3 regions of the Peribacillus sp. SRI_006 genome follow, and region 2 is predicted to be linked to each of the others. Evidence: riboswitches for the same ligand, from Rfam matches in the RefSeq annotation. Region 2 holds a riboswitch; each other region holds the start of a gene.
What was found. Region 2 has a riboswitch for cyclic di-AMP ahead of AC2YHV_RS13920 (APC family permease). Riboswitches for the same ligand answer to the same signal wherever they lie in the genome.

Region 1 (10,492 bases), on a different contig from region 2:
GAGGACCAATTATGGTGTACCAGGTCGGATTGTTAAAGGGCATTTTACAGCCTTATCGGAGTCGTTATCAGCTGCAAAATGCAGAGGCAGTCACAAAGTTTGGATTGAAATTAATATTTATATATTTTCTTAGTCTTATAGTATTCGCCGTTGGGGGATATTTTGGGATTGGTTCAGAATCATTTTCCAAAGAAATCACGAAGATGAGCGCCAATGAGTTTGAAGCAGCAAAGTTGCTGATTTTGAGCGGCAATATAATAACAGGAATAATCCACCCTTCCATATACATATTTTTAGCAGCTCTATTCTTTTGGATCGTTACTGATATCCCCTATATAAAATTAGTTATCGTTCAAATGATTCTTTTTGGCCTGCAATTAGTGGAAAAAACATTATTGATTCCCTTATTCGTTTTAATGGATATAGGCAGCGATGCCAATCCTTTTTCTTTGGGGATCATCAGTCAGTATTTTCTCAGAAGCGATTATTTCATTCACTTTTTCAGTGAAATTACCATTTTTCAATTTCTCATTATTGCTCTGCAATATTTTTATTTAAAGGAATTTACAGAACGTAATAATTATTTGGTCCTTTTAATGATTGTTCTTTTCTATTTGGCCACATGGTTTGTTAAAGCCTTTTTAGGATACATCCAAGTAGGCGTATTTGTATAAAGCGGGTGAAATGAATGAGCGGTAACTGGAAAATAGTGGCGGTCTCCATTGCGTCGATAGTGTTAATAACCGTTAACTTATACCTTATTGAAAAAAAGGAAAGCAAAGTGGAACGTACGGTTTTCGTTGAAAACTGGACTAAGGTAAAAAAAGATACAATTACGGATACTATTCAAACAAATGGGGTAATTAAACCAGTAGAAGAGTATGATATCTATTTTGATGCCAAGAAAAATGATTTTAAGAAATTCCTTGTAAAAGAAGGCGATTCGATTACGGCTGGCTCCTCGTTGTTTGAGTATACGGCGACCGAACTTGATGCGCTTAAAGCGAGTTTGGAAGCGGAGAAAACGGCAGCTGAGGGGGAAAGGGCAGGGATTGAGGAATACATAGGGAAGTTGAGGTCTTATCAGGGGACCTTGACCAGTGAACCTGAAGCTGCAATTGATGAATCGGTGGAAAAAAACTTGAATATTGATATAACGACAAGCTCTTCAGACCTTATTAAAAGTAACATTGAGCAAGAAATGTACAAGCAGGAACTAGAAAAAAACAGGTTGGATGAAAAAGTGAAAATGCTTGACGCTAAATTAAGTTCGATTGAGGAGCAGTCCAGTGCAATTGTGACGACGAGCGAGGCTGATGGTGTCGTTAAAAATATCAATAAAAACCTTGATAATCCCATTATATCCATCGTTTCTACAAATATGGCAATTGAAGGGGATTTCTCCGAAGAGGAAATGAAAAAGGCTGAAGTGGGCATGACTATAAAAGCAAGTTCCTCTGATTCAAAAAAGGCATTGAAAGGGACGATAGGCCGTATCCATTCCTATCCCGCAGAAGAGCCATCATTAAAAAAAGATAACAGATTTCCATTTCAGGCTTTAATCGAACCGGAAGGCGAAGAAACGGAACCTCTGTTGGTGGGATCGAAAGTGAACCTTACTGTAATAACCAATGAGAAAGCCGGTGTACCCTCCATACCTATAGAGGCGGTACAATACCAAAAGCATCCATATATTTACAAGTTGACGAATAAAGGCCATGTGGATAAACATTACATTACAAAAGGTCTTAAGGCTGAAGGGAAGCAGGAAATCATAAAGGGACCGTCTGTAGGTGACGTCATCCTCCTGAAGCCGAATGTGGCAGTGAAGAACCATTCTTATTTTATTACCCCGATTCAATTTGAAAAAGTGAAAGCTAGAACTTATAAAAAATTCACCTCTAGGGAAAAAGTAAGATACCTGTTACTTGGCATTCTGGAAAAATAACCGCTTTTTTCACAAGAGAGGTGATGACAAATTATTTATTAATTATATCAATATAACTTAAGTGATTAAAAATCGGGAAGCGTAATTATAGATAGAGTAGCTATTAATACAGAATATTCAGACATATTTAAAGACCTTTTTCTAGAACGGATGCGAATAAATATTTACAGATTATCATTTTTAGTATAATATTTTATTATAAGTTAACTCGCTTAATCTTATTCCAAGAACGGGGGACCCATTTTTGTGGATTTTATCCGCTAGGGGTGAATTCAGAAATGAAAGGGCTTTTTGTGTTTCCAATCCTAACCCGACAGCTAACCTCGTCAGCGTCTTCAAGGGAACATGTGTGAATATTCACGCCTATAAGAAATCGACACATGAAGTGTCTTTTTTTTCGGCGTAAAGACAGAGTTTTTCAAAAAAGAAAAATTACTTTCTTTTATTAGTATCTTGTTTCCCTTACCGAGACAAAAATGTTTTTGCATCAAAGACTTTATGGAAGGTGAGGAAAGTAAATGAAGAAATTCAAACTAAGTTTAGCTAGCCAAATTTTCATTGGTTTAATTCTAGGGATTATCGTTGGTGCCATTTTTTATGGTAATGAGACGGCCCAAAACTTTTTACAGCCATTCGGAGACATTTTCCTACGAATGATTAAAATGATTGTAGTGCCGATCATCGTTTCAAGCCTTATCGTTGCAGTTGCTGGTGTAGGTGATTTGAAAGCGGTAGGTAAACTAGGTGCTAAATCATTATCATACTTTGTTGTCGTAACTATGATAGCGATTGCTGTTGGTTTAATTTCAGCGAATATCATCCAGCCTGGTGCTGGTGTGAATATGGATAAGCTGGAACAAACTGATATTTCTACGTATGTTGATACAGCAGAAACTAAGCAGCATGAATCGTTCGTGGATACACTCGTTCACATTGTACCATCCAATCCAGTTCAAGCTATGGTACAAGGCGATATGCTAGCGATCATTTTCTTCTCCGTGTTGTTTGGGCTTAGTATTGCAGCCATCGGTGAAAAGGGTAAACCAGTATTCCGCTTCTTCCAAGGTACAGCTGAAGGAATGTTCTACCTAACTAACATGGTCATGAAATTCGCTCCTATCGGTGTATTTGCACTAATCGGTGTGACGATCTCCAAGTTCGGTTTGGAATCTTTAATTCCGCTAGGAAAGTTAGCGCTTTCTGTATACGGAACAATGATTTTCTTTGTAATAGTCATTCTTGGTCTTATTGCGAAATTTGTCGGATTCAATATCTTTACGCTGATTAAACTTCTAAAAGAAGAATTGATTCTTGCTTTCTCTACTGCAAGTTCAGAAGCGGTTCTTCCGAAACTCATGGAAAAAATGGAGAAAGCGGGATGTCCAAAACATATTGCTACATTTGTTATTCCGACTGGATACTCCTTTAACCTTGATGGTTCTACATTATACCAAGCGTTAGCAGCTATCTTCATCGCTCAAATGTACGGAATCGATTTAAGCGCGTATGAGCAAATTACGCTGATGCTAGTTTTAATGATCACGTCCAAGGGAATTGCGGGTGTACCGGGTGTATCTTTCGTAGTTCTTTTAGCGACATTGGGAACTGTCGGTATTCCTATTGAAGGTCTAGCATTTATTGCCGGTATCGACCGTATTCTTGATATGGGACGTACAGTGGTAAACGTTATCGGTAATTCACTTGCGGCAATCGTCATCTCTAAATGGGAAGGTCAATTCAACCCTCCTTCCAAAAAAGAGTTAGAGCAAGTTTCTTAATATAAAAAATCCAGAGTGAAATGTCACTCTGGATTTTTTTATTTATTTTTTTGAATGAAATAGCGCTTTCTTATTTCTCGATGACTGTAAACTCTGCTTCCTTCAGATGCTCAAGCACTTCAAGTTGAATTGTTTTATGGAGGAAACTACCTTCTTGACGCGTCTTCCCGGATGTCAAAATACCCCCAAATTCATAAAGCCTTTCATCTTGTTTACCCCAAAACCAAATCATTTCCTCTCGGCTCAGAAGGTCATGTGTTGTGAAATGAAACTACCTTCCGGCTTTAAAATACGGTTGATTTGTTTTCAAAGCTAATGTCGGTCATTTTGAGTTGGGGAAGCATCAGCAAAAAGGGAAGCGGCCCTATGAAATGAGTGAATGAATGAAAAAACCATTTATGATCCTTTCTTCGATTTGGTTAATATGGATTTCTACCTGATGCAGATGATGATGATTAATATTGGGGTTATATAACTTACGTGAAACTCCAAAAGTTTGATAAAATAACATTATTGATTGAGAGCTCGGAGGGGGTCAGGTTATGAAGAATGAAAGTAATGATATCTTATACATGTATATGCAGGCTTCCGAACGGTTTGTCCTTTTTAATGGACTCAATTTTCGTGAATTCGTCAATTCGCTTCCGTATACCTTGGATTCGATCTTATTATTGAAACATCAATTCGATGGTGGGGAATACAATTTGAATGTCCTGCTTGAGAGCGCTTCATCTGAAGCTATTGCGAAGCTCGTTAAAGAAAATGTCCAGGCATATGGAGATTTCTGTTGGATCGATTTTGAAGAAGCGGAAGGGCTGGATGAATTGGATGGAAGGGAAATAGCGGAACTTTTATATTTAGGACACGCTAAAACCCATCTGGATCCCCCGTTTTTCCGTAAATTGAATAACCAATTTGTGTACCTTGCCCAGGATGATGGCTGGTTCAATAAAATTTATTTTCGTTCCCTTTCGACATATTATATGATGTTAGGGAGGCTGATTCCGCTAAAGCTGGAGCCGTTAAAAGTAGAGAGGACGTGGCTTGGAATCAGAAAGAAAAAAGAGCTGACGGCGATTCCTGCAGAAATCATCGTTTCCTTGGCTCATATTCTGGCAGAGGGGCTCGTTTTTTCCTTTCGGGATGTTAAGTATACTAGGACGAAAATTGAGATACCGGCATGGGTCGTAGGGGATTATTTAAACATGGATGAAATGCATGATTCCTTTTTGGATAGAGATAGTAAGGAGCCCGATGCATTTATTATCTTCAATCGAAAAGAGAAGATTTGGGAAAGCGTTATTAGAAATACACCATCCTCCTGATTTTATTTGAAGTCTTTGAACTTTTTAGGTGTAAGACTTACCGTCTCATGCATAAAAGATAAGAGAGGGAAACGTAGAGGTGTTCACAGGACGTGTTAGCACAGGAGTTGCCACAGGATGTGGCGGTTTTATCCTGTGTTCTGCAGAATAGTAATCATTGGAAAAGCCACAATGATGGAAGTTTCGCTTTACCCCGCATTAACAGGCTGTAAGGAAGCCTGATGATAAATGTAATGAAAAAGAAATGTGGTGAGCCAACAGCCTGTAAATGCCCGATTGCGATGCACAGGACGTGCTAGCACAGGAGTTGCCACAGGATGTGGTGGTTTTATCCTGTGTTCTGCAGAATAGTAATCATTGGAAAAGCCACAATGATGGAAGTTTCGCTTTATCCGTTTTAGTGTAAAGTGATACAATGAACATGGTTAAAAGAATATTGGAGGGTAATAACTCATGAAAACTAAACTTGGTTTGCTTTATGGTGGAAAATCTGCGGAGCATGAGGTTTCTATGCAGACGGCTTTAGCGGTCATTAAAGCTCTCGATTTAGCAAAGTTTGATATATATCCGATTTACATAACAAAAGATGGTTCATGGATTAATGGACCAAAGTTAACAGGTCCTGCCGAGAACGTGGAGGCTTTGACATTTTCACCGGAAAAATCGAGCTCGCCTCTTGCCCTGCAAGCACATTCAACTGATGAAGATAGTGAATCAACAGGGTATGACGTAATTTTCCCATTGCTTCACGGACCGAATGGAGAAGATGGAACCGTACAAGGGATGCTGGAACTGTTGAACCTTCCTTATGTAGGGAATGGCGTTTTAGCTTCTTCAGCAGGAATGGATAAGGTCATCATGAAAAACATTTTTGCCCAGGCAGGACTTCCTCAAGTGAAATACACTTGGTTCATTCGTTCCGAATGGGAGAAGAATACTGAAAGTGCCATCAAAAAGGTAGCGGATGAATTGGGGTACCCTTGTTTTGTCAAACCTGCCAATTTAGGTTCAAGTGTCGGTATCAGCAAATGTAATGATGCTGATGAACTGGAAAAAGCGGTAGCGGAAGCTTTTCAATTCGATCGGAAGATCATCATTGAAGAAGGGGTCATTGCTCGTGAACTCGAGTTTGGTATTCTTGGTAATGATGAACCGTCTTGTTCAGTGGCAGGCGAGATCATCCCTAAGAAAGATTTTGCCTTCTATGATTATTCAGCAAAATATGTAGACGGTAATTCAGCGATGGTCATTCCGGCGGAGATAACGGAAAGCGAGTATGCAGCTTTATCCGAAATGGCCATTACTGCCTTTAAGTCATTGGATTGCTCTGGATTGGTCCGCGCAGATTTCTTCTTGACGCATGAGGGGCAAATCTATATTAATGAAGTGAATACAATGCCTGGGTTTACTCCTTTCAGCATGTTTCCGTTATTGTGGAAGCACACAGGTGTCGACTATCCAGCGTTAATTGAAACACTCGTGAAACTTGCCTTGGAACGTCATCAGGAAAAACAACAAATCAAATATACAGTTTGATCATGCAGGTAAAGTATCAGTAAACTCCACAATCCATCATGCCTTGATTTGATGGATTCCAATCAGCAGGAACCGGTGCGATTTAAACTGGTTTCTGCTTCGTTTGGTTAACGGAGAGCGATTAACGGTTCGATGAATGTAGGAGGAACAAAATGATAAAGAGAACGTTAAAACAAGTACATGAAATGGCAGAGGGATTGAATGATATCAGTCCATTCCAGTCCAAAGGAATTAATGGGGTTACCATCGATTCAAGAACGATCAAGGAAGGATGTTTGTTCATTCCGCTTAAGGGAGAGAAGGTTGACGGCCATGAGTATGTCAAGCAGGCTTTAGCGCAAGGGGCTGCAGCTTCCTTTTGGCAAAGGGATGTTCCGAATCCTCCTGATGATTTACCGATAATCATTGTCGAAAACACTGAGAAAGCACTTCAACAATTGGCGCGTTCTTACCGCCAGGAGTTGAATATAAAGGTCATTGGGATAACAGGGAGCAATGGTAAGACCACTACGAAAGATATGACCGCTGCGCTGCTGGCAACTGCCTATAAGGTTCATAAAACCAATGGAAACTTCAATAATCATTTAGGTTTGCCGCTAACGATACTTTCTATGGCACAGGATACGGAAGCGGCTGTTTTGGAAATGGGAATGAGCAGCCGCGGTGAAATCGAGTTCTTATCCAAAATGGCAAAGCCTGATGTAGCGATCATTACCAATATCGGTGAATCACACTTATTGGATTTAGGATCACGCGAGGAAATCGCTAATGCGAAGTTGGAAATTGTCGAAGGTTTGGCGAAAGATGGAACGCTGATATATCATGGTGATGAACCATTGCTTCGCAATCGGATCAAAAAGGATTTTCCTGATTTAAACGTAATATCTTTTGGACGTACGGAAGAAAATGATTTATTTCCACAGGCCATTAGCCAAGGGGCGGACAGTACCACGTTTACAATCGCAAGCGGTGATAAGGAGATCGGTTATGAGATACCTGTGTTAGGTCATCATAATGTTCTTAATGCGTTGGCGGCCATCTTGGTTGCTAAAGAATTCAATGTGGATGATTCTTCGATCCGTAAAGGCCTATCGACCATTCAGTTAACTAATATGAGGATGGAATTGGTTGAAGGCGCAAAAGGGCAGAAAATCATCAATGATGCATATAATGCCAGTCCAACTTCAGTCAAGGCGGCAGTGGAGTTGGTTGAGGGCTTATCTGGATTCGAGAATAAGATCCTTGTATTGGGAGATATGTTGGAGTTAGGGCCGCAGGAAAAAGACTTTCATACGAAAATTGGTGAATTGATTTCCAATGAGCGGATTGATAAGATTTTCACATATGGTCCTTTAGCCGAGTTTATTGCCAAGGGAGCGAGCAAGTCTTTTTCATCGGAGCAGGTTCGCCCTTTTCAAGATAAGCAGGAGCTTATAGAGGAACTTAAGTCGTCCACACAGGAAAATGACATCATACTTGTTAAAGCTTCCAGGGGCATGAAGCTGGAGGAAGTCGTTCAAGCTCTACAAAAATAAAAAATAAAGAAAAGGCCGTTTCTTTTTTGAAACGGCCTTTTTTATTGTCTTTAAAACAGTGTCCCGGCTATAATGCAGATGTCATCGTTAATCACTGAATGCCTCATCCTTGAGACCAATAGCTCCTGAAGAAGGTCATTTGTATCGAGATGGACATTTTCAATGAATTCCCTCTCGATATTGTCAGATCGGTCAATGGCGGAAGGTGTGTGCGTTTTAGACAGTCCGTCTGTATAGATGATGAAACGGCTTCCTGGTTCATAATGAAAGACTATTTTTTTTATGGGCAATTCGGGGATCAGTCCGCTTGGGGTGGCCCCTTCGTTTAAGTTGAGAATTTGATTGGTGCATGGGGAATACAAAAAGGCCGAAGGGAGTCCGTAGTTCACATATTCGATGAGTCGATCCTTTGTATTCACGTATGCGATGAAGGCTGTAATACGAGCATATTTTTTGTTTTCCCGATTAACTCCTTGAAATAGGTCCCGAATATGTTTGCCCAGTTCCTCTGTTATGTAAATGGGGTCTTTTACCCGTTTGATAAGGTCGGGCATCAAAGTCCTTATGGACATGTTTATAAGTGCTGTGTGGATGCCATTTCCAAATACATCGATCATGATGAAGCCGTATATCCTGTCGCCGACCTCCGCCCAGTAAAATAAATCCCCAGAAAGCTCACTCGAAGGCTGAAAAAGGCCTTTGACCTCTATATCTTCATTATTGATCGACAAAGGTAAACTTGAAAGTTGAATCCCCTTTGCAATTCGCAGGCTCCTTGCTGATTTTTGGTGTATCTTTTCAAGCTCTTGCCCCTTCATTTTTGCCGAAAACAATTGCATGCTGATGTTTTTGAGTGACTTTAATTTAATCCGGACTTCTACTGAATCGGCAGGGACCGCCATGGTTTCATAAAAGGTCTTTTCCGGTAAGGCATGAGGGGGCTCCATTCGTAAAGCGCGTTTGTAAATGAATAAGATAGGGATTTCGTGAGATTCAGCTAAGGCAAATAAAGAAGTTTGCTGCCAAGAATCTGTTGATATGTGCAAAGGCAAAATAAATAATGATTTCATTAAGTCCGATGAATCTTCGAATAGATGACTTTGATTGAGTGGATCCTCCAAAAAAGTGACTTTCTTGTTCATTTTCTTTAAGATTCGACCAAAATCCTTACATAAAGGAACATCTATTGTGAATATGTTCATATAACCCCCCGTTGATTTGTTGATAGGTCAATCATACTGCATTTAGACTAATTTAATATAATTTTTACACAAAAAGATGAAATTTTCGAAAAATTAATGATTCCATATACCTGGAAATTCATTCATGATAAGCCCTTTCCTCCAACGGGGGTAATCGTGGAAGGGGGTTATCGTTAGATTTTAATCCTTCCTGAAAAAGGTTTGTTGAAACTATTTGATTTAAACTCATATCATATATAAATGGATGTTCGTTTTGTGAAAAATTTAATTGGATACAGTTAGTCGACAAGAGGCCGGGATGCTCTCATCCCGAACCATGATTTTAACAGGACTAGGTTCCGGTTTTGTGAAATCCTCATAATTGGATTTCTGAAGCCACTGGAACGGTTTTTAAATAAAAAACTGTAGAAAAACTCGCTTTCTTCGAATTTGTCTAAGTTTGAATCCACTTACGCATAAATGGATATAGTAAAACGGTGATCCTATTGATGAAATAATCAGTCCATGTTTTTTTAGCCCATTATTGAATGAACAAGCGATATTCTTACTCAAAAGTGTCACGGTTGCATATTTAACAGGAAGAAATGACTAATTTTTTCATTTTTGAAACTGTCTAAAGTTTTTAGTAACTCTGAATGGGCGATATCCTTTATTGCATTAACAGTTTGAAAATGGTAATATGAGTATGAGTTTAAATGTCTTATCATTGATGATTATTTAAAATTAATCAGGTTGAGGCAACAAAATTGTATGTTCTTACATGTTTCATGAGTTCATTCTTGAGATTATTTTAGATTAAATAGGCCTCGCGTCTGGTCATATATAAAAGCTGCATCTATTGGCGGCTTTAGTAGCTATTAGGGAATCAAGCCGCATTTAAGCGCTTTTCCACTTCTGCAAATCCTCAACGCACCGGGCCTGTTTTGTATAAGAATCTTGGCTCTCGTCAAGTTTTGTTCATACAGTCTTTTTAAGTCTGATGAATAATAGGTGCAGCAGCCCTCACCTGAATAAAACGGTGAAACACCCGTTTATGCTACTTTTAATTTTCCATATTGAATTTAATTTTGGTTACATGTACTTTTAAAAAGATGAGCGTAGGTTAATGATAAGTCTACACGTGCGCGAAGTTAAAAATGCCAGTGAATGTCCGTACTGGTATATTTCC
Region 2 (10,492 bases):
CCCAAAAGCTATATTAATGAGATGTTGGACGTTCATATTAGGAAAAGCGGTTGCCATCTCCCCTAGTGCGGCCATTACAATGAATAACAATAGCCCCCCTATTAAATAGGCTATTACAACACTTGGGCCTGCCATATTTAATGTATCGGAACTCCCCTTAAAAATCCCCGTTCCTATCATTCCGGCTAAAGCAATGAACTGGACATGCCTCGGCAATAGGCCCTTTTTTAGATCTTGATGAGTCTTCTCCATTATATTCATGCCTTTCTTTCACAATTTTAATAAAATAGCCTATCAGTAAAACTTGAAAGTTTCTTCTACAATTGAACGCTTTCACGTACTAAAGTACTATATTAATATATCATGAATGGGAAAAAAGTCAATTTAGGCCGGTGAAGGGGAATGGATTTCCAACCGGCGAAAAAGGTTATCTGAAAATATTGGATTTTATGAAATGAATCAAAGCAAAAAACTGCTAGGTGATTTTTTAGGGATGAATTAACAATTCTTCATTCTTTAAAATACATATTGAAAAGAGAGAAATATAATCCTGTTTAATTGCATTATTACTGTCATTTGTTTCGTAGTAAATAAGTTGATGGAACCAGTTTCTGTCCTTAATAGTCGAAGTCGCTTAGTTTTCCTATCAGGTTTGTCGCAGCCAGCATTTGGGGGCTGCGGGGGCCAGGGTTATGGAACATACTGCAGAATTACAAAAAACCGACCTTTCAAGGTCGGTTTTTCTTTAATAATAGGTACGAAGCGGGAAACTATCCGTTCCCATTTGAAAAGGGGAGCGGCGCCTGTAGGTACTCGGTTTCTTGTTTCGGTTCAATTTCGCTTAAAAATTGCAGATAACCGGTATATACCTGTGAGGCCATTCCTAAATAGTGCAATTCAGTGTGGATGATTCCCTTTCGTGGTGAATGGAGCAAATACATTTTTTCATCCCTCCTTTCTAAAAGGGTAGGCCAGTTAGTACAATGATATTTATTAGGAAAAATCCCCTTTTACTAAAAATTGGATGCACCAGGTTCAAAGGCTTCTGCAGCTCTTTCTTCTAACACCATGCGCAGTCCATTCTTGGGTCTGAGTGTAAGGGAGGGAAGGGGAGTTACTTCATGATGGTCAGGTGCAAGCTTTATCCTATATCGCTTTGCAATGCAGGCCAGGACAAACACCGCTTCCATCATGGCAAAGTGATTGCCAATACAAACCCGCGGCCCTACGCCAAATGGAATGTAAGCGAACGCAGGCAGGCTTTTCATAAAGTTATTTTCAAATCGATCAGGGATAAATGATTCCGGTTGATCAAAATACTCTGGATTATGCTGCATCACATAAGAGCTTATTAGTATCATATCGCCTTTTTTAAAGCGATATCCTCCTATTGTGACATCCTCCGTCACATCACGGGATAAGATATACAGTGGCGGGTAAAAACGAAGTGTTTCATGAATGATATTTTGAGTGTATTGTAATTTCATGAAATCTTCAGGCTTGGGTGTCCGTTGACCGATTATGCTATTGACTTCATTAAAAAGCTTGTCTTGAATTTCCGGATGCTTCGAAATTGCATACAGTGCCCAGGAAAGAGCATTTGTTGTCGTTTCATGACCGGCAAGAAAAATAGTCATTAATTCATCACGGACCTGATGGCTTGTCATGCCTAACCCGTCGTCGGCATCACGGGCGTCCAATAAGATCCCTAGCATGTCTTCATGTTTTACTGTGTCGTTCTTCCGTTTTTCAATAATGCCGTAAATCACTTTATCAAGCCTTTGTATCGCCTTTTTATATTCACGGTTGATTTTAGTCGGTACCCATAATTGCATACGGAAAATCTTTCTCATCCTTTTGACTGTTATTCTCAATGCAGTTTCCAGAGGTTTCCCAACGATTTCATATCCATCCTTGAATTCCATGCTGAACATGGTCTTGCTGATTATCCCGAGAGTGATGTCCATCATATCCTTCGTTATAATCCGTTCATCATCATGTTGCCAAATTGATATATAATCCATTGTGATATCAATCATATCCTTGGCATATTGGCTAATATGAGTCTTTTTGAAAGAGGGTTGGATAAGCCTTCTCTGTCGCATATGAAAGTCTTTTTCGCTTGTAAGCAGACCTTCACCGATAAGCGGTTTTAAAAGATTGAAGTCCTTGGATTTGACGAAAGATTGTTGTTTTGTTACAAGTATTTGTTTGATTAGATCAGGGTTTAAAACGTGATAAACAGTTTGGAATGGTCCTAAACGGAATTTAGCGACTTCCCCATATTCCTTGGACAATCGGGTCAGGAACCCAATCGGATCTGTTTGGAACTCTTTTGTATGTCCGGAAACCAGCCTTCCTTTTGGAACCATTTGAGAAGTGCGGAAGACATCATCAGCGTGGCTCAATGAAGTTTTTCCCCTTTCTTTAAAATACTTACATGTAATCATTGTATGAGGATAAGCTAAATTGGTTTGGACAAGTCGTTAAAGTAAGGGCTGATAATTCTATTGAAGAAATAAAGTTACAGCGAAAAAACCCTGGATGAATATAGCCAGAGTTTTTCATGAGAGCTTTAGATTAATGAAGGGGGATTCAATTCAACTTCTTTCATCATCGCCCCTATGTTGGAAACGATCATTTTTTTCATTGATGGGCCCGCCAAATTGTGCATTGATCTCCTTAACCACTTTTTCTAAAAATTCATCAGATATTATTGGATTATTTGCTTTATTGTGCATGTGTTTCTCTACAATCCTTTCTGGATATCGTGTGTTTGGAACAATCATGAAGGATATGTTATCAACATAACCTCACTTATAGAAAACTATTCTTTCTCTGTTCAACTTTTTCTGCTGTAACATTTTACGGAAGCATAAACAGTTATATTTTACTTAGAGGATTATGGTAAGTGGATCATTTTACAACCAAAGGGGTCAATCCGATGTGGAAATGGCCCAATCACCTCTTTTTGGTAATTGGGCATGGTCTATATTAACTTCATTAAGGAAACAACTGCCTTAAATATTTTATTAGCTGATCACGAAGTTCAGGTCGTTTCATGGCGAAATCTATTGAAGCTTGAAGGAAGCCGAATTTATCGCCGACGTCATAACGGTTTCCCTCGATGATATACGAATATAATGGTTCCTTTTCTAACAAAAGGTCTAAAGCTTCGGTAAGCTGGATCTCCCCCTTACGATCAGGCTGTACGTTTTCAAGGATTTCAAAAATCGTAGGTGATAAAATATATCGGCCAATTATCGCCTGTGTTGATGGTGCATCCTCCACTTTTGGCTTTTCCACCAAGTTTCTTACCAGAAATAAATCCTCATATCGTTCTTGGAAGTTTACGATCCCATACTTGGAGACATCGGCTGGTGATACTTCCTTACATCCGATAATGCTCGCTCGAACCTTGTTATACCGTTCCATTAACTGCTTCAAGGCTGGAACCTGGCTATCCACGATATCATCCCCTAACAGGACGGCAAAAGGTTCGTCTCCGATAAAAGTTTTGGCACATAAAACTGCATGACCCAGACCTAAAGGTTCCTTTTGCCTTACATAGTGGATATCGACCATGTTGGAAATGTTCTCCACGATCTTAAGCAGATCATTTTGACCTTTCATTTGCAGAAGCATTTCAAGCTCAATCGATTTATCGAAATGATCTTCGATGGCACGTTTGTTTTTACCCGTAACGATGATAATATCCGTAATCCCTGATTGTACCGCTTCTTCGATAATATATTGAATGGTCGGCTTATCGACAATCGGCAGCATTTCCTTTGGTTGAGCTTTCGTAGCAGGCAAAAATCGTGTTCCTAAACCGGCTGCTGGAATCACCGCTTTCCTTATCATAGCCCAGCCCCTTTTTAAGGTTCTTTTATATGCTTATTGCATTTTATGTGGTCATTGGTTGACCTATATCAAAATAGGTTAAAATAAATCCCTTAAAAAGAATAGATTTACCTCCGAAGCCAAATATTATGGATAGATGAATTTAATCAAGAGGTGGATATTTTGCCAATTGAAAATAAAGAGAGAAAACAAATCCTTTTTGCCTTACTCGTCATTGTTTTATATCTTTCGCCCTTAATCATCCTTGGAGAAAATGCGCATATTCGCGTACATGATAATTTGGATTCTAACCTTGCCTGGTATAAAGTCCTTTCAGAAAGCGGTGAGTTATACGGTGCAATTGACGCCAGAATTCCTCAGATTATGAATGGGCTGCCCCGTAATGCTTTTGGCAGTGAGTTCAGTATTATCGTGTGGCTTCATGCTCTTTTTCCGACAATGGTCGCATATGCAATAAGCCAGGCATTAACAAGGTTTATTGCATTCTTTGGTATGTATATCTTATTGAAGGAACATTTGGTTACAGGAAGACAATTAGGTTGGATTAGGGTTGGAACATCCTTAGCCTTTGCCCTTACCCCATTTTGGCCATCGGGAATGCTCAGTACACTTGGGATGCCTTTAGCCCTTTGGGCTTTTTTGAATATCCGCAGCAAGGATCATTCTTGGAAGAATTATTTGGTCCTTACACTTTTACCGCTTTATTCAAGCATCGTGCTTGGCTTTTTCTTTTTCCTTGTTGCAATGGGCTTTCTTTGGCTAACGGATGTAATCAGGGGAAAAGGATGGAATATAACGTTTCTTCTTTCAATCGTTTATATGACCGTCATTTTTGGTTTGGTGGAGTATCGTTTGGTCGCTTCATTCATTTTTGATTCGGAGCCAAACAGCAGAGATGAATATTTTCACGCAAGGCTGCCGCTCGATTGGGTCATTAAGCTTACTTTCAAAAATTTCGTTCTTGGACATACGCATGTCATGACTGTACATGCGCTTATCATCCTGCCGATTACAGTCTTTGCTCTTTATATTATTCTGACAAAAAAATTGTGGAGACAGGAAAAGGTATATGTTTTTTTATTCGGCTTGAATTTCATGCTCTCAGCGTGGTACGCATTTTGGTTTTATAAAGGCTGGCTTCCTTTAACGGAAAGGTTCCACACACTGGATACTTTTAACTTTGCCAGATTTCACTTTTTAAGGCCGATGATCATTTACTTGGGGTTTGCCCTTGCGATAAAAATCATTTGGGAATACAGCGACTATGCTAAGAAAACCCTTTCTATTTTCATCGCCGTTCAAATACTGATTTTAATCGGTTTCAATGAGGAAATCACTCACAATGAAAAGCCAACTTTTAAAGAGTTCTATTCAGAAAGCCTTTTTCAGGAAATAAAAGATCATATTGACCGTCCACAAGAAGAATATCGTGTTGCCAGCATTGGGCTGCATCCCGCAATCGCTCAATATAATGGATTTTACACGCTCGATAGCTATAACAATTTTTATCCGCTTTCTTACAAACATCAATTTCGTCAAATAATTGAAAACGAATTGGCTAAGAATAAAAACATCAGAATCTATTTTGATGAATGGGGAGGACGTTGTTACCTATTTACCGATGAGCTTGGGAAGCATTATATGTTCAAGAAAGGCTCGAAGAAAGAGCTGAAAAATTTGGACCTCAACATGGATGCGTTTAAAGGATTAGGCGGAACGTATATATTTTCTGCCATCCCAATCAACAACGCGAAGGAAAACGGATTGGTGCTGGATAGGGTTTTCACTAAAAAAGGAAGCGTATGGAAAATTCATTTATACAGAGTCATGTGAAAAGGGGGGAATAGAATGAATTCACCGATTGTAACGATTGTTGTACCTTGTTATAACGAAGAAAGCGTTTTGCAGGAAACCATTTCCCAGCTTTGTGGATTGATGAGGGGGTTGGTCGATGAAAACGTTGTTTCCGGTCAAAGTAAAATTTTGTTTGTCGATGATGGGAGCAAGGATCAAACTTGGAAGATCATTTACAAAGAAACGATTAATAATGAATATGTTCGCGGGCTAAAGCTTTCCCGGAATGCTGGACATCAAAATGCACTTCTGGCTGGGTTGTTTACAGCCAAGGAAGCCTCAGATTGTGTGATTTCCATTGATGCAGATTTACAGGATGATATTCAAGTCATCCCGGAATTCATTCGTAAATTCAATGAAGGATGTGAAATCGTATATGGTGTCCGCCAGAAAAGAGACCTTGATTCATTCTTTAAACGAACATCTGCAACAGGTTTTTATAAATTGATGAACAAGATGGGGGTTAACCTTGTCTATAATCATGCCGATTTCCGGCTAATGAGCAAGAGGGCGATCATGGAGTTGGAACGCTTTGATGAAACGAATCTTTTTTTACGGGGGATTGTCCCGCTCATTGGGTTTAAGACGGACTCTGTTTATTATGACCGTAAAGAAAGATTGGCCGGGGAAACGAAATATCCATTTAAGAAGATGGTTGCTTTTGCACTTGATGGCATTACTTCCTTTTCAGTTACACCGATCCGGCTTGTATTATGGCTAGGATGTCTTTCCTTTTTCATTAGCTTACTCTTTGGGTCTTACTTTTTATGGTTGAAATTTTATGGGCAGACCGAAACTGGCTGGACCTCATTGATCACCTCCATATGGTTGATCGGTGGACTACAGTTGATTGCTGTAGGGTTGATTGGGGAGTATATCGGAAAAATCTATAATGAATCCAAACGCCGGCCTAAATATATTGTTGATCTTGATCTATTTAATCCGCTCGATTTAAAAAAACGGGAGCAACTAGACAATGAACGGAACAGTATTGAAAAACTATCTAAAACAAACTAACTCCTTTATCCGCTTTTTATTGGTTGGAATAGTCAATACAGCGGTTGGACTTTCCATCATGCTTTTTCTCATGAATGCTCTTGAATTATCTTACTGGATCTCCACCTTTATCGGCAATGGTACGGGAGCTGTAACGAGTTTTCTTTTGAACAGGACTTTTACCTTTAAAAGCGATATAGAATGGCGGCGAGGAGTTGCCCGTTTCTTTTGCGTCATCCTGATTTGTTATTCCGCCGCTTATTCTATAGGCCAAGCCATTGCAGAATCACTGGAAGGAACCGTTCATTTATCCATACAACAAAATTTGGCTGTTCTGATAGGAACAATCTTTTATACAGTGCTTAACTATCTTGGCCAGAAATACTTTGTCTTTAAAAAAAGCAATTTGAGGCCAATTCAAGAAGGAAGGAACTAATTGGCGTAGATCAGTGGAATAATGCCCCCGAATGGACGGGAATTAAAAATGGAATCGGAAAGCGAAATTCTGATTTTATGACTATCCAAGCTGGGGCAGATCTGTTTTACTTAATCCACCACGTTACTTCATTTTTCCTTTTGGGGAATCTATCTTTTGTTCATTGTCTTCTTGAATATCCTCCTTTCAGACGTTTACTTTCCTTCTTTCCTACCATCGAATCATGTGTTTGCATGACTTTTGTTATATAAGTCAAGAATAAAACCTCGCTTATAAATAATAATTCTATTTCTGTGCAAAATTTTCATTTACTTTTCCATTTCACGGGAGTATGATAATCAACAGTTTCATATTTCTAAATCGCTTAAGCCTTATGGTGCGGGGGACCCGTTATTGGGATTGTCTTTAACAATCCAAGGGGTGAATCCTTTAAAAGGTAGGGCTACTCTTAGGTCCGAATCCGTCAGCTAACCTCGTAAGCGTTATATGAGAAGGAAGGTGGAGCTTGTTAGACAAAAAAATTGATGTCTACAGGTCTATTTAGCTATGACTTGTAGGCATTTTTGTGTTTCGTCTCGTTTTTTTGCGACAGCTGGGAAATATAAACTTATAAATTACATGGTGGTGAATTCTTGATGTTATCTTCTATAAAGAGGTTCTTGATCGGGAGACCTTTAAAATCAAATGCACTTGGTGAACAAAAGCTTAATAAAACAAAGGCGTTGGCGATATTATCTTCAGATGCATTGTCTTCGGTTGCATATGGGCCGGAGCAAATATTGATTGTCCTGATCACGGTCGGTGCTGCGGCATTCTGGTATTCAATCCCTATCGCGATTGGAGTATTGATCCTGTTAACCGCTTTGATTTTGTCCTACAGACAAATCATTTTCGCTTATCCACATGGCGGGGGAGCCTATGTGGTTTCAAAAAACAATTTAGGTGTCAATCCAGGGTTGATAGCTGGAGGATCCTTATTGGTCGATTATATATTAACTGTCGCGGTAAGTGTTTCCGCTGGTACGGATGCCATCACGTCCGCTTTTCCCGGCCTGCATGATTATAATGTCCTCATAGCCATTATTTTCGTCATCCTACTTACTATCTTGAACCTTAGGGGGGTTACGGAATCGGCATCTGTCTTGGCCTATCCGGTGTACCTATTCGTTTTAGCCTTGTTCATCTTGATTGGGGTTGGAATTTACAAAATTCTGACGGGAGGAGTCTCACCGGAATTGCATGCGTCAATCGGGACTCCGGTAGCCGGCATCAGTTTATTTATACTGCTAAGAGCATTTGCATCAGGAAGCTCCGCATTGACAGGAGTCGAAGCGATTTCCAATGCAATCCCGAACTTTAAAGATCCAGCACCGAATAATGCTGCGAAAACATTAATAGCGATGGGTTCCTTACTAGCTGTTTTGTTTTCGGGAATCGTATATTTAGCCTATTATTTAAGCATTGTTCCTAGCGCAGAGGTAACGGTCGTCTCCCAGATTGCTGAAGAGATCTTTGGACGGAATTTCATGTATTTCTTCATTCAAGGTACAACTGCATTGATCTTGATACTTGCGGCAAATACTGGATATTCGGCTTTCCCTTTGCTTGCGGTAAATCTGGCGAAGGATAAATTCATACCAAGGGCGTTTACGATCAGAGGGGACCGTTTAGGGTATTCCAATGGAATTATCATACTTGGACTTGCATCCATCATCTTGATAGTCGCAGTTGAAGGACATACGGAAAATCTCATTCCGCTTTATGCGGTTGGTGTATTCATCCCATTTACGTTATCCCAGACCGGGATGATTGTTAAATGGATTCGCGAAAAGCCAAAAGGCTGGATGATGAAATTAACCATTAATTCAATTGGTGCCATAATTAGCTTTATCGTCACGATGATATTCTTTTTAACCAAATTTATTCAGGTTTGGCCTGTTTTGATTTTTTTACCTATCATCATTTTAATTTTTCATCGAATCAGAAAGCATTATGAAGCAGTTGGAGACCAACTAAGGATTACAACATGTGAGCCGATCTTACCAATCGAAGGAAATATCATCATTGTACCTGTTGCGGGTATAACTCATGTGGTTGAGAACTCTTTAAATTATGCAAAATCTCTATCTGCACATCAGGTCATTGCCGTTTATGTCGCTTTTGAAAGAGAAGATGAAAAGAAATTCGAAGAAAAATGGAAGAAGTGGCAACCAGATGTTAGACTTGTGACTCTAAACTCTTATTACAGGAGTATCATACAGCCACTAACTAAATTTGTGGACACAGTAGAACATAAGGCTAGTGAATCCAACTATAAAGTTACGGTGATCATCCCCCAATTCATTCCGAAGAAGGGCTGGCACAATATACTTCATAACCAATCAAGTTTACTGATTAAGGCCTACTTGCTTTATAGAAGAAATGTGGTTGTTACGACAGTGCCCTATCATTTGAAGAAGTAAGTTCCATTAACTAAGAAAAGAAGCAGACCTACATAAGGTTTGCTTTTTTTCTTATCTTTATAAAAAATTCAGCAATAACTTACGCTTCCGATATGTGAGTATGAACATTCATTACTCACAGTAACTATGAAGCCCGTACAATAAAAAGGATTTGCAGTAAGATGTGGGGATACTTCCTCTTTTAAAGCTTTAATTAATGTTAATATAAAACCTTCTCCATCATCATTATCCGATTGACTGCTGTTTGGGAAAGTTATTATTTCAAAGTCGCTGATGATTCGGAAATGGACATGCGACATCATCAACGGTGGATAGCATCAATCAGTATCATTAAAAAGGGCTGCTTCTGCAGCTCTTTTTGTGTTGAACAATTCTTTTAGGGAAACACTTCATAAAATTACCAAGGGTCAATTCAAATAATGCGAACATATTAAGAAGACAAAATGAAATTTCCTGCTTAGTTTTGTACTTACATATATGGGGGTTGAAAATGGATATACTATTAGCTCTCTTGCCGGCATTATTCTGGGGAAGCATCGTTTTATTTAATGTGAAACTCGGGGGTGGACCCTATAGTCAAACACTAGGTACAACGATTGGAGCCTTGATTTTTTCAATTGGTGTTTATATTTTTGCCGATATTAAGCTGTCACTTTTGGTGTTTGGTGTCGGAGTCGTATCTGGATTGTTTTGGGCCGTTGGACAAGCTAATCAGCTTAAGAGCATTGATTTAATGGGAGTTTCTAAAACAATGCCGATTTCAACAGGATTGCAGCTCATTTCAACCACTTTATTCGGGGTCATAGTTTTTAACGAATGGTCTACAATGAAGGCGATTATTTTAGGCGTATTGGCATTGATCTTCATTATTATAGGAATC
Region 3 (10,492 bases), on a different contig from region 2:
GGGTGTTCGAGACTCTTGCGGGGAAAGCGTGGCCAAGGGAGACCACGAGGGCAGACCGCCCGCGGAAAGCGTGTTCCCTACGTTCCAATCAACGATCAGCTTTACTAACCATGAAAAAAGAGACATCCAATCGATTAACGATAGGATGTCTCCAAATCTATTGAATTTCAACTGTCCCCAGCCATGCAGTTGTTTATAAATCCTTCATTCTCTTTAATGTGTAAACAAAATATTCCCAGTTGTTTATGGTCGAAGGGATGCTTAAGTGTTCTTCAGGTGTATGTACGGAAAATATATCCGGTCCGATTGAGACAGTATCCAACCCTGGTATCTTATCTATGAATACCCCACACTCGATCCCTGCATGCACAGCGATGATTTCAATATCTTCATGATATTTTTCTTTGTATGTTTCTTCAAATAATTTCTTGAGTTTAGAATCAGGATTATAGGGCCATTCCGGATAATCCGCGTCAACCAATAGCTCGCACCCAAGCATGTCGGCAATTGCCTTTGCTTGCGTGACCATATTATATTTGATGCTTTTGATCGAACTCCTGATTTCACTTTCGAATATCATTTCCGCTTCATTTGTTGTAACGACCCCTAGATTCGTCGAACTTTCCACTAATCCTTCTATTCCCATGCTCATTCCTTGAACGCCATGCGGGATTACCAGTAAGGAGGAAATGGCTTTAGTCAACGTCTCTTTGGAAAAAACATTTGAAGAAACCGTTTCGATCTTTTCAAACCTGATCAATACCTCAGGGTCGGAAGATTGCAGTTCATTTTTAAAAGTATTTTCCCATTGTTGAAGTCTCTCCATTATCTTCTGAACATCTTCTGCATGAATCAGTACAGTCGCCTCTGCTTCACGAGGAATGGCATTCCCTTTCAGCCCCCCGTTTATTTGCTGTATGTAGCAAGGGAAATCTGCCGTTAATTCATGTAATACTCTGCCCAAAAGCTTATTGGAGTTCCCTCTTTCCTTATGGATGGACATACCGGAGTGTCCGCCTTTCAACCCTTTAATCCTGATGTTATAAGATACTGCATCAACAATTGAAGCCGATTCCCATCCGATTGGCAGGACCTGCCGCACGCGTATTCCTCCTGCAGAGCTAACCAGCAGCTTTCCATCTTCCTCCGAATCGATATTGATCATCATTTTTCCCTTGAAGTGAGCCGGATCCACGGCAAGTGCACCGTTCATTGTCGTTTCTTCTTCAGTCGTTATGATTATTTCAAGGGAGGGATGCGGAATATCATTTGCATCCAATAATGCCAAAGCATACGCAACAGCAATTCCATTATCAGCCCCCAATGTTGTATCCGTCGCATACAACATGTCTCCCACAATCCTTAATTGAAGCGAATCTTTCTCAAAATCATGAAGCGTACCCTTGTTCTTTTCGCAAACCATATCCATATGCCCCTGGATAATGATGGTAGGGGCACTTTCATATCCAATTGTGGCAGGCTTTTTGATGATGACATTCAGCACTTCATCCTGGATCACCTCCAGGTCCCTATCCTTAGCAAAGTGAACCAGATAGTCACTGATCGCTTTTTCATTAGCCGATCCTCTCGGGATTTTGGAAATCGCTGCAAAATAATGAAACACCGGATGGCTCGATAATTCTTCTAAAGTGCTATACATGAAAAACATCCTTTCTTTTAAAATATTCTTACTGCCTCTCATCCTTTTACTTTTCCAGAACGGAACACTGCCACCCTCGTGAACAATGGATACAGAACGTACCCTAGATAAACACCAATCATATTCAGGATAAGGTCATCGACATCCAAACTTCCGCGTCGAAAAACGAACTGACAGATTTCGATGCCCGAAATCGAAAGTAATGGATAAAGAAATTTCCTTTTATCGGAGGGCTCTTTCCCTTCTCTGGACAACAAATACAGCCCGAATGGAATGAACAGCCCCACATTGGCGCTAAGGTTATAAAATGACACAAGCCCGTTCATATCGTTCGATAAATATGAAAGAATCGTAGAAAAAGGAACTAAATTATACGAATATACCTGCCCTTCTGGTCGAAAGAACAGTAAAACCAATAATGATAAACTGTAGCCAAACAATACAGCCTGCCACAAAGGGCGCGGAATTCGGACCGTTTCACCTCGAAAAAAAAGTACCGCAAATGAAACGAAAAGAAGTATACAAAACCAGACAACGATGATTACCAAAGGATTCAAATATAATCGGAGCTGAAGGAAAAAAGGCAAACCGCACAAAAACAATGCTTGCGACAGCAAAAGGGAAAGCATGACCGATTTTAGAGACATATAACTCCCCCCTTCTATTTCTTTCCAAACATTGCATATGCTTATATCCTAGGACAACTTTAAGAACCCGTCAACAAACTGCAGTCAGTAGAAAACCGTCGAGGGGGAGGCTTTTTCGAATAAATCAACCGATAGGAAGGATAATTCGGCCTTTTTCCGGTAAAACAAAAAAGCCGGTTCCCCATGTTCGGGAATCCTGCTTTTTTTGTTTAATGATAAGTTCATTTTAAAGTGCACGGTACTTTTTTAAACTAATAATATTGATGGTGATAAATACGGCTGCAAAGGCCAGGAGAATGAGCAGATCCAGTAAGACCTCATTGAAAGTGAAACCTTTGTACATAATGCCATTCATGGCATCCGATGCGTAATAGAGAGGCATGACCTTGCCGATTTTTTGGAGCCAGTCTGACATGCCATCCAATGGGAAAATCCCTGTAAAGAAGACTTGCGGCACGATGACCAGCGGAATGAATTGTACCATTTGGAATTCGGATGTCGCGAAACTCGATAGTAATGTACCAAGGGATAATGCAACGAGCGCGACCAGTATATTCGTCAGTAAAACGAGCCAAATGGAGCCAACAAGGACGATATCCAATACATTGACAGCATATAACACGACAATTATGGTTTGAATTAGAGCAAATAAGCCATATCCGATCACATAGCCCGCTACGATTTCGTATCTTTTAATCGGTGTGGCAAGCAGCCGTTCCAACGTACCACTTGTACGCTCCTTCAAAAGCGCAATCCCCGCTATTAAAAATACAAAGAAGAAAACGAAAAAGCTTACGAGCATCGGACTGAATGTATCAAACCCCTTTGTGTTGGCGTCTCCGTAAACATATTTCTCCTCAATTGAAGGAGTGTTTTTTTCATTCCCTTGCAAACCTTGCATCATTTGCATTTGAACGGCCTTTGCCCGGGTCGGTTCGTCGTTCAAAAGTGTGAGTTTCATTTTCCCATTTTCAACATGAAGCCAGCCATCCGTATCCTTTTCAATCATCTTTTCCTGTGAGAATTCCTCAGAAGCCGTCACTTGAAAATCCGCTTTTTTCAATGCTTTAACGATCGTTTCATCACTGCCTGTAACAACGATTTTCAAATCACTTGCCTCTGTATCGAAAATAAAATACATGAGCGTTAAAATGAGCAATGGAGCCAGGAAAAATAAAGCGAGCGTCCTTCGATCCCGGCGCATCTGCTGGGTAATACGAGTAACAAGAGAGGCAATTCTCATTTTAGGCCGCCTCCAATCCTTAAAAAAACATCATCAAGCGTTTCCGCGGCAAATTGAGTTTTTAAAGCTGCAGGGGTTCCTGCCGCGATGATTTCACCTTCACGCAGCATCGCCAGTTTATCGCATCGTTCCGCTTCATCCATCACATGCGTCGTGATGATGATCGTCTTATCATCTTCATTCCTTAAACGCTCAAGTTCCTCCCAAATCGATTGTTTCAGCAAAGGGTCTATTCCTACTGTCGGTTCATCCAATATGAGAATCTCCGGATTTTGGATGAGTGCAACCGCAAGTGAAAGACGGCGTTTCATTCCCCCTGAATAATGGGCAACCCGAACGTTCAAATCATTCGTCAGCTGTACGATTTCAGCTGCATATTGAATGCGTTCCTTTCGTTCCTTTTTCGAAAAACGGTATAGCTTCGCAAAAAATTCGAGGTTTTCAGCTCCCGTCAATTCTGTATATAAAGCATCGGACTGTGCCATATAGCCGACATCCATTAACAGGGATTCATTTGGCACTTCATGATCCAGAACCGTGACTTTACCCGCATCGGGTTTAATCAATCCGACAATCATTTTAATCAAGGTCGTCTTTCCGCATCCGGATGGACCTAGCAAACCAAAAATTCCGCTTTTTTCAATATCCAGGCTCATTGGCTGAATGACCTTCTTCTGCTGAAAACCCTTAGCAATTCCATCAATGGAAATCGCCTTTTTCATTGCACACACATCCTCCCTCTTTAATTAACACGGTGTTGAGTGTATCATCATTCTAAGGTAGCATTCGGTCTAATACAATCAACACATTTGGAAAAATGTTCAGTGAAGGAGACATTCCATGGCATCGATTCATGAGGATATGGTACAAAAGACGAAAAAGCAGATACAGCATCATTTTATTGCACTCATTGAAGCAGAGGGGTTCTCACATGTATCCGTGAAGAAAATCGCAGAGCGTGCTAATATTAATCGGGGCACATTCTATTTGCACTACACAGATAAATATGAATTGATGGATCACTTACAGCAGGAATTGTTACATGAACTTCAAACCCGAATTACTGCCATTTTGCCTAAAGAGGCTTTTTTGGCTCTTAATCAACAGCAACTTTATCCGCCTTTCATAGCGATTTTTCAATTCATCAGTGAACATGCTCACGCATTAAGGGCCATTCTTGGTGATCAGGGCGACCCTTCTTTTGCGAAAAAAATAAAACGGGTTTTCGGTGAAGTACTGTTGGAGCGTTTGATCAGCCTGCATCCTGCAGCTAAAGATGAAGCATTCCGCATGTATATGCACGCCTTCCTGACATCGGCGATTTTAGGGGTGATTACTGAGTGGCTGGAGAACTGTGAGGAACAAACGGCGGAAGAAATGGCGAAAATCCATTTTCAAATCTTGAACTTCATCAGCCAATTGCGCACATTCATCCAATGAACATTTATTAAAGGGTGCCTTTAAGTCGTATTACATCTTTCCCTTCGCTTCTATCTCTACATCACCAACGGAATAACACCTGCTCTTGGAGGTCTTCATACTAAGCATCGACAACCATATGGATAAAGCGAACATGATCAGGGAACCTGAAATCGCCACGAACCGAATCGAAATGAAATGGAATTTTCTCTTCTTTACACATTACTGGTTAAATACTCTAAATAACGCAAAAAAACTCATTAAATATAATGAGTTTAAAAGCAAAACAAGATATGGATTTTTCGCTCACCGTTCCTGGATAGAACACAGGGATTACAATAATTGAATACCGCTATGAATGTTGGAATCAGTTGATTTATCTTGGGGAAAACAGTTTTAAAAACGGATTCTTTTTCTTATCCGTTATCCTTAATTCATTCATGATGATTTGATCCTCATGATCGGCTATCCATTTCCTTAGTGCATCTTTATCCTGGCATTGTGTTAAATATGTTTGGCCACCCTTGCCTGTAGCATTGATAACATATCTATTGAACGTCTTCTCCATAATTGCCCGCCTTTTTAATAAAATGTATTGAATTTAACTAATAATGTACTGCTTTTTTCTTTATCTTTTACAAAAGAAACATAATATATCTATTACAAATTTCGATTGGCAATAGCATGTTCTGCTTTGAAATTATTGAATAAAGTATATCGATGCCGGTTATCATAATTGGATTAATCGAACCTATCATAATGTGCCAACTAATATTTGTCAATACGTTTTTTTAATGTAAATAAAACGTAAATTTTCAGTTTTATTAAAGAAATATTTTTTTACGATTTAGGGGTTTACAACTGCTAAATGATGGGAGTAGAATACGTTTATCAATTTAATGCATTTCGGCCAAAACTCATTATAAATGAGTACGGAGGACCCAATCATTTGGGGTTAATTCTGCCTTGCAGAAGGGATGAGATCAGCTCTTTCGCCATCCTACCCGTCAGCTAACTTCGTCGGCTAAAGCGAAGGAGGTCTTAAGACCGCCTATTTCGGAAGCTTTTTTTTGCTCGCTATTAGTGGCAATACAGCTATTCGATGATTTCGCAGGTCTTTTTATTATGCCTTTAAACAGATTCGAAAAGAGATTGTTGATTAAAAGTCATACAGTAGGGATGATCATTTGAGAATGACAAAAAATTTATTGGATCCGCCAAAAATACTTGTACTCGGCTTTGCCATCCTGATACTTATCGGGGCCTATTTATTGACCCTGCCGATTTCCACAGAAAATGGCCATGGCCTTTCTTTTCTGGATGCTTTATTCACCTCGACTTCCGCTACATGTGTAACAGGGCTGGTCGTAGTGGATACGGGATCGACTTTCACCACTTTTGGTGAGTTGGTTATCTTAACACTGATTCAGATAGGCGGCTTAGGGTTCATGTCATTTGCGACGTTTTTCTTTTTCCTTCTAGGGAAAAAGATTTCCTTAAAAGGCAGGTTACTCTTGCAGGAGTCCTTAAATAATCTATCCATGGCGGGTGTAGTCAGATTAGTGAAACGGCTGTTAATTTTCACGGCCATCATTGAAGGTGTGGGTGCCCTTATCTTATCGATTCGCTTTTCTTTTGACATGCCAACCGGGAAAGCGATCTATTACGGGGTTTTTCATTCCGTTTCGAATTTCAATAATGCCGGCTTTGATTTAATGGGGGAATTCAGGAGTTTGACCCCATATGCATCGGATCCATTCGTAACCCTTACCGTCGCCTTCCTCATCACGTTTGGCGGGATAGGCTTTATCGTGATGAATGAACTATACGAATATCGGAATGCACATCGTTTATCCGTACATACGAAGATCGTTCTGACGACTAGCGTGACCCTTACGATTGCCGGCGCGATTTTAATCTTTTTATTCGAGTACGGCAATGCCAAGACATTGCAGCCTTTATCTTTCATGGGTAAAATGCTGTCGTCCTTATTTCAATCGGTATCACCACGGACGGCAGGCTCCAACACGCTGAATATCCCTGATTTAACTCAGCCTACATTACTGCTCATCATTTTCTTGATGTTCGTTGGGGCATCACCCGGATCGACTGGCGGCGGGATTAAAACGACGACATTGGCGACGATTGCCGGAACGGTTTGGTCACAGATCAAAGGTAAGGGTGATGTGGTCTTGTTTCGCCACCGCATCGTGAGTGAAACGATCTTTAAAGCATTATCCGTTACGTTCATTGGTGTATTCATGGTTTCCATCATCTCCATTCTGCTGACCATCACTGAAAGCGGAACTGATTTCTTGATGATTTTGTTCGAAGCCACTTCAGCTTTCGCCACCGTGGGACTTTCAATGGGTTTGACCCCGGAATTATCACCGGTCGGCCGGATGCTCATCATTTTCACGATGTTTGCAGGCCGTGTTGGCCCTTTGACTTTGGCCTTTGCTATCGCCATGAGGCGCAAACCAGATTCTTTCCGACGTCCAAAAGGAAAAATCATGATTGGTTAATTATAAATGAAGGAGTGTAAAAGATGGGAAAACGACAATATGCCGTGATCGGTCTAGGCAGATTCGGAACCAGTGTGGCCCATAGATTATATACGGCTGGCCAAGAGGTATTGGGTATTGATGTCAACGAGGAAAGAGTCGAGAGTGCGGAGCTGAGCGTTACCCATGCGATCATGGCGGATACGACTGAAGAAGAGACATTGAGGTCAATCGGAATCCGTAATTTCGATTGTGTCATCGTAGCCATCGGAAATGACATGCAATCGAGCATTTTAACTACCTTGCTTTTAAAAGAACTTGGGATCAAAAAGGTCATTGCCAAGGCACTTAATAAAAATCACGGTCAGGTGCTGACAAAAGTCGGTGCCGACTGGGTCATCTATCCTGAGAGGGATATGGGGGAACGGGTCGCGAACCAGCTCCTTTCCCCTAACATGCTGAACTATATCGAGCTTTCTAAAGAATACAATATCGAGGAAATCATCCTCCCCATGAGCATGAAGGGAAAAAGCCTCAGGGAGCTTGATTTACGGGCAAAATATAATATCAGCGTCATTGCCATCGTGAGTAATGGAGAAATTATCATAGCACCGTCACCTGATCAGGATATCCATGAAAAAGATATGCTTTTAGTGGTTGGCAATAAAGAAGATCTGGCCGTCTTTGCCAATATTGAATAAAATCCGGCAGGTTCCGGCTCTTGCTCCTTTTGAAGGCTAATACATACGAGAAGACCGCCATATGGAGGTCTTCTCGATGAAATGTATAACGAACATCCCCGAGCCCAGGGTATGTATGTATTATTTTATCGTACTGATCGCTTGGGCAAGAGTGGACTTTATCGTCACTTTATCAAAAGGAAGTTGAAGCTTAACGGCAGTCATGGCTATTTCCGGCCGAAGTCCTGAAAGGGTTGTTTGAATTCCGATCAAATGCAAGGATTCAATCAATTGAGACAGCTGGTGTGCTGATCCGCTATCTATTGAATGAACGCCGGATAGGTCAATGAAAAGTCTGGTGACATTTTTTTCAGCGCACTTTTGTAAGGTGTTTTCAAGCAAGGACATGCCCCTCGTCGTGTCAATATCGCCTATCAGGGGAAGCAATGCCGTGTTATCTTTAAGGGAAATGATGGGTGTGCTCAATTCATCGATCGTTGCCTGTTGGGCTTTCATGATTTTATTGGCATACCTATGATTCGCTTCCGTAAACCTCTCCATCACTTCACTGATCACCTTCACCACTATCCGATACCAGGAGTTTATTTCCTCCTGTGTATATTGATCTCCATGCAATTTCACAAACCGGTCAATATAACCCAGGTATTGCTCTTGCGTACGGAAAAACTCCCTCAATATAAAATAGATGGGTGTGTTTAAATGCTGCTCATCCTGACCGATCGCTTCAATCCAATCACCAAGCTGCTTAAAGAATTCCCTCTCCTCTGTATCAAAAACCTGAAAGAAACGTAAATGGAATTCATTATTTTGCTGCTTAAGTTTTTTTATCACTTTAGGATCGGTTGAGCAATATACACCAGTACTATCACTTTTATTCAAGGATGCGTACCAATCCTCAGTCAATTGTGCTGCCACACCCAATAAAAAGGCATATAATTCTTTATTTACGTGCATAAACTCCTCCTATTTAGTTTTTATAAAAAGCAATCGATAAATCTAATTTATCAACAAAGCAAGCATAGAAGACAACCTCTTCCATACTTAAAACCTTATGCTCTCTGATGCCTGATGGCTCCCTCTTTCCATATACCTTCCCAGCTGTTTTTGAAACCATGTTTTTTAAAAAAAGATCAGCAAAAGCCTTCATCTATCATTCTGTAAATACCCGTTCCAAAAACTTTATAGTGTTGTTATAGTTTACCATTTTTATTTTTTGTTAACAATTTCCACGCAAAAAAGGACCTGATCCCAGATCCTTCGGTTTAAAACCATTTCTCCTTCTCATTTCATAAATAAAGCCGTCCATAAACCTTGCACCCCAAAGGTTTCATCCGATTGTTCTATTTTCCTCATTTTACGTATTTCCACCACTTCGAATTCCTTGAAGATCATTCTGAGTTTTTCTTCAGTAAAACCTAAACCGCCTTTAAGGCTTCTTTGCCTATATACTTCCCAATCTGAAATATCGGCACCACCCAATATGCCGCCTTTGACAAAACAAGTGATCGAATACAACCCCTTAGGCCTTAACGCCTTTTTCACCATCTCCAAATAATTCATCCTTCGATGTGGGGCAATATGGTGAAAACAACCTGAATCATATACGAAGTCATATTGTCCTTTTGCAATATCCAAATCAAATATATTCCTTTGAATGAAGTTCACTTGGACATTTTTATCTCCTGCCCGTTCTTTTCCCCATTCAAGGGCTTCCTTCGAAAGGTCCACCGCATCAACCGAACAGCCCTTTTGAGCAAGGTAAATGGCATTTCTGCCAGGTCCGCATCCAAGCTCAAGAACCTTTCCTGGCCCAATTAACCCACCATCAAAATATGAAACCAAATTCTCATCAGGGAAATTTTCGAAAAAGGGAACCCCTTTTGTGCGGTCTTCATAAAAACCATTCCAGAATCCAGTTGGTTCACGCAATAATGAGTCCAGCATGTTCAATAGATCTTCATAGGTTGTAATCGTCTCCGACAAAACCATCACCTCTTCCATTTTATCCCACGATTTAATTATACTGATTTCGCCCGGTGCCTCTGTAACAGCCGCATAAAAAATTCGTTACATATGACGTTCAGACACCATTGGACCTTGTTGTTTATATAATGTTCACTGGAATTTAAAGGTATCAATTATGCATGTAAACTGCCTTCTGATGGTATGATCCGTTCTTACTCAATAACCCGATGATCAGCTCATTAACCATGTTAGTGAAGACATGGGTTTTATACATGCATGTCAAATATTACATGCTCTTTACAGCGAATCCGGTTTAGCTTTCAAAAACAACACTCAGCTCTATCTGGTATCCT

Region 1: another riboswitch for cyclic di-AMP. It lies ahead of AC2YHV_RS26850 (cation:dicarboxylate symporter family transporter); the one in region 2 lies ahead of AC2YHV_RS13920 (APC family permease).
Region 3: another riboswitch for cyclic di-AMP. It lies ahead of AC2YHV_RS16170 (TrkH family potassium uptake protein); the one in region 2 lies ahead of AC2YHV_RS13920 (APC family permease).

What each region holds. Positions count from the first base shown of each region.
Region 1 covers NZ_JBYCZT010000029.1:17,992-28,483, reverse strand. The annotation lists gene AC2YHV_RS26860 (hypothetical protein) at 12-674, shown strand; gene AC2YHV_RS26855 (efflux RND transporter periplasmic adaptor subunit) at 689-1,948, shown strand; cyclic di-AMP (ydaO/yuaA leader) riboswitch at 2,148-2,295, shown strand; gene AC2YHV_RS26850 (cation:dicarboxylate symporter family transporter) at 2,467-3,726, shown strand; gene AC2YHV_RS26845 (hypothetical protein) at 3,797-3,958, opposite strand; gene AC2YHV_RS26840 (hypothetical protein) at 4,269-5,051, shown strand; gene AC2YHV_RS26835 (D-alanine--D-alanine ligase) at 5,505-6,587, shown strand; gene AC2YHV_RS26830 (UDP-N-acetylmuramoyl-tripeptide--D-alanyl-D-alanine ligase) at 6,740-8,122, shown strand; gene AC2YHV_RS26825 (PP2C family protein-serine/threonine phosphatase) at 8,173-9,324, opposite strand.
Region 2 covers NZ_JBYCZT010000008.1:247,594-258,085, reverse strand. The annotation lists gene AC2YHV_RS13960 (amino acid permease) at 1-252, opposite strand, end outside; gene AC2YHV_RS13955 (hypothetical protein) at 771-941, opposite strand; gene AC2YHV_RS13950 (cytochrome P450) at 1,014-2,408, opposite strand; gene AC2YHV_RS13945 (hypothetical protein) at 2,601-2,741, opposite strand; gene galU (UTP--glucose-1-phosphate uridylyltransferase GalU) at 3,004-3,864, opposite strand; gene AC2YHV_RS13935 (DUF6044 family protein) at 4,027-5,697, shown strand; gene AC2YHV_RS13930 (glycosyltransferase family 2 protein) at 5,713-6,735, shown strand; gene AC2YHV_RS13925 (GtrA family protein) at 6,695-7,150, shown strand; cyclic di-AMP (ydaO/yuaA leader) riboswitch at 7,502-7,648, shown strand; gene AC2YHV_RS13920 (APC family permease) at 7,786-9,612, shown strand; gene AC2YHV_RS13915 (RhaT/GlcU family sugar-proton symporter) at 10,103-10,492, shown strand, end outside.
Region 3 covers NZ_JBYCZT010000010.1:149,374-159,865, reverse strand. The annotation lists gene AC2YHV_RS16200 (aminoacyl-histidine dipeptidase) at 194-1,660, opposite strand; gene AC2YHV_RS16195 (VanZ family protein) at 1,699-2,307, opposite strand; gene AC2YHV_RS16190 (ABC transporter permease) at 2,534-3,550, opposite strand; gene AC2YHV_RS16185 (ABC transporter ATP-binding protein) at 3,547-4,272, opposite strand; gene AC2YHV_RS16180 (TetR/AcrR family transcriptional regulator) at 4,391-4,990, shown strand; gene AC2YHV_RS16175 (hypothetical protein) at 5,346-5,537, opposite strand; cyclic di-AMP (ydaO/yuaA leader) riboswitch at 5,868-6,010, shown strand; gene AC2YHV_RS16170 (TrkH family potassium uptake protein) at 6,163-7,494, shown strand; gene AC2YHV_RS16165 (potassium channel family protein) at 7,518-8,174, shown strand; gene AC2YHV_RS16160 (STAS domain-containing protein) at 8,295-9,128, opposite strand; gene AC2YHV_RS16155 (hypothetical protein) at 9,142-9,321, opposite strand; gene AC2YHV_RS16150 (class I SAM-dependent methyltransferase) at 9,456-10,157, opposite strand.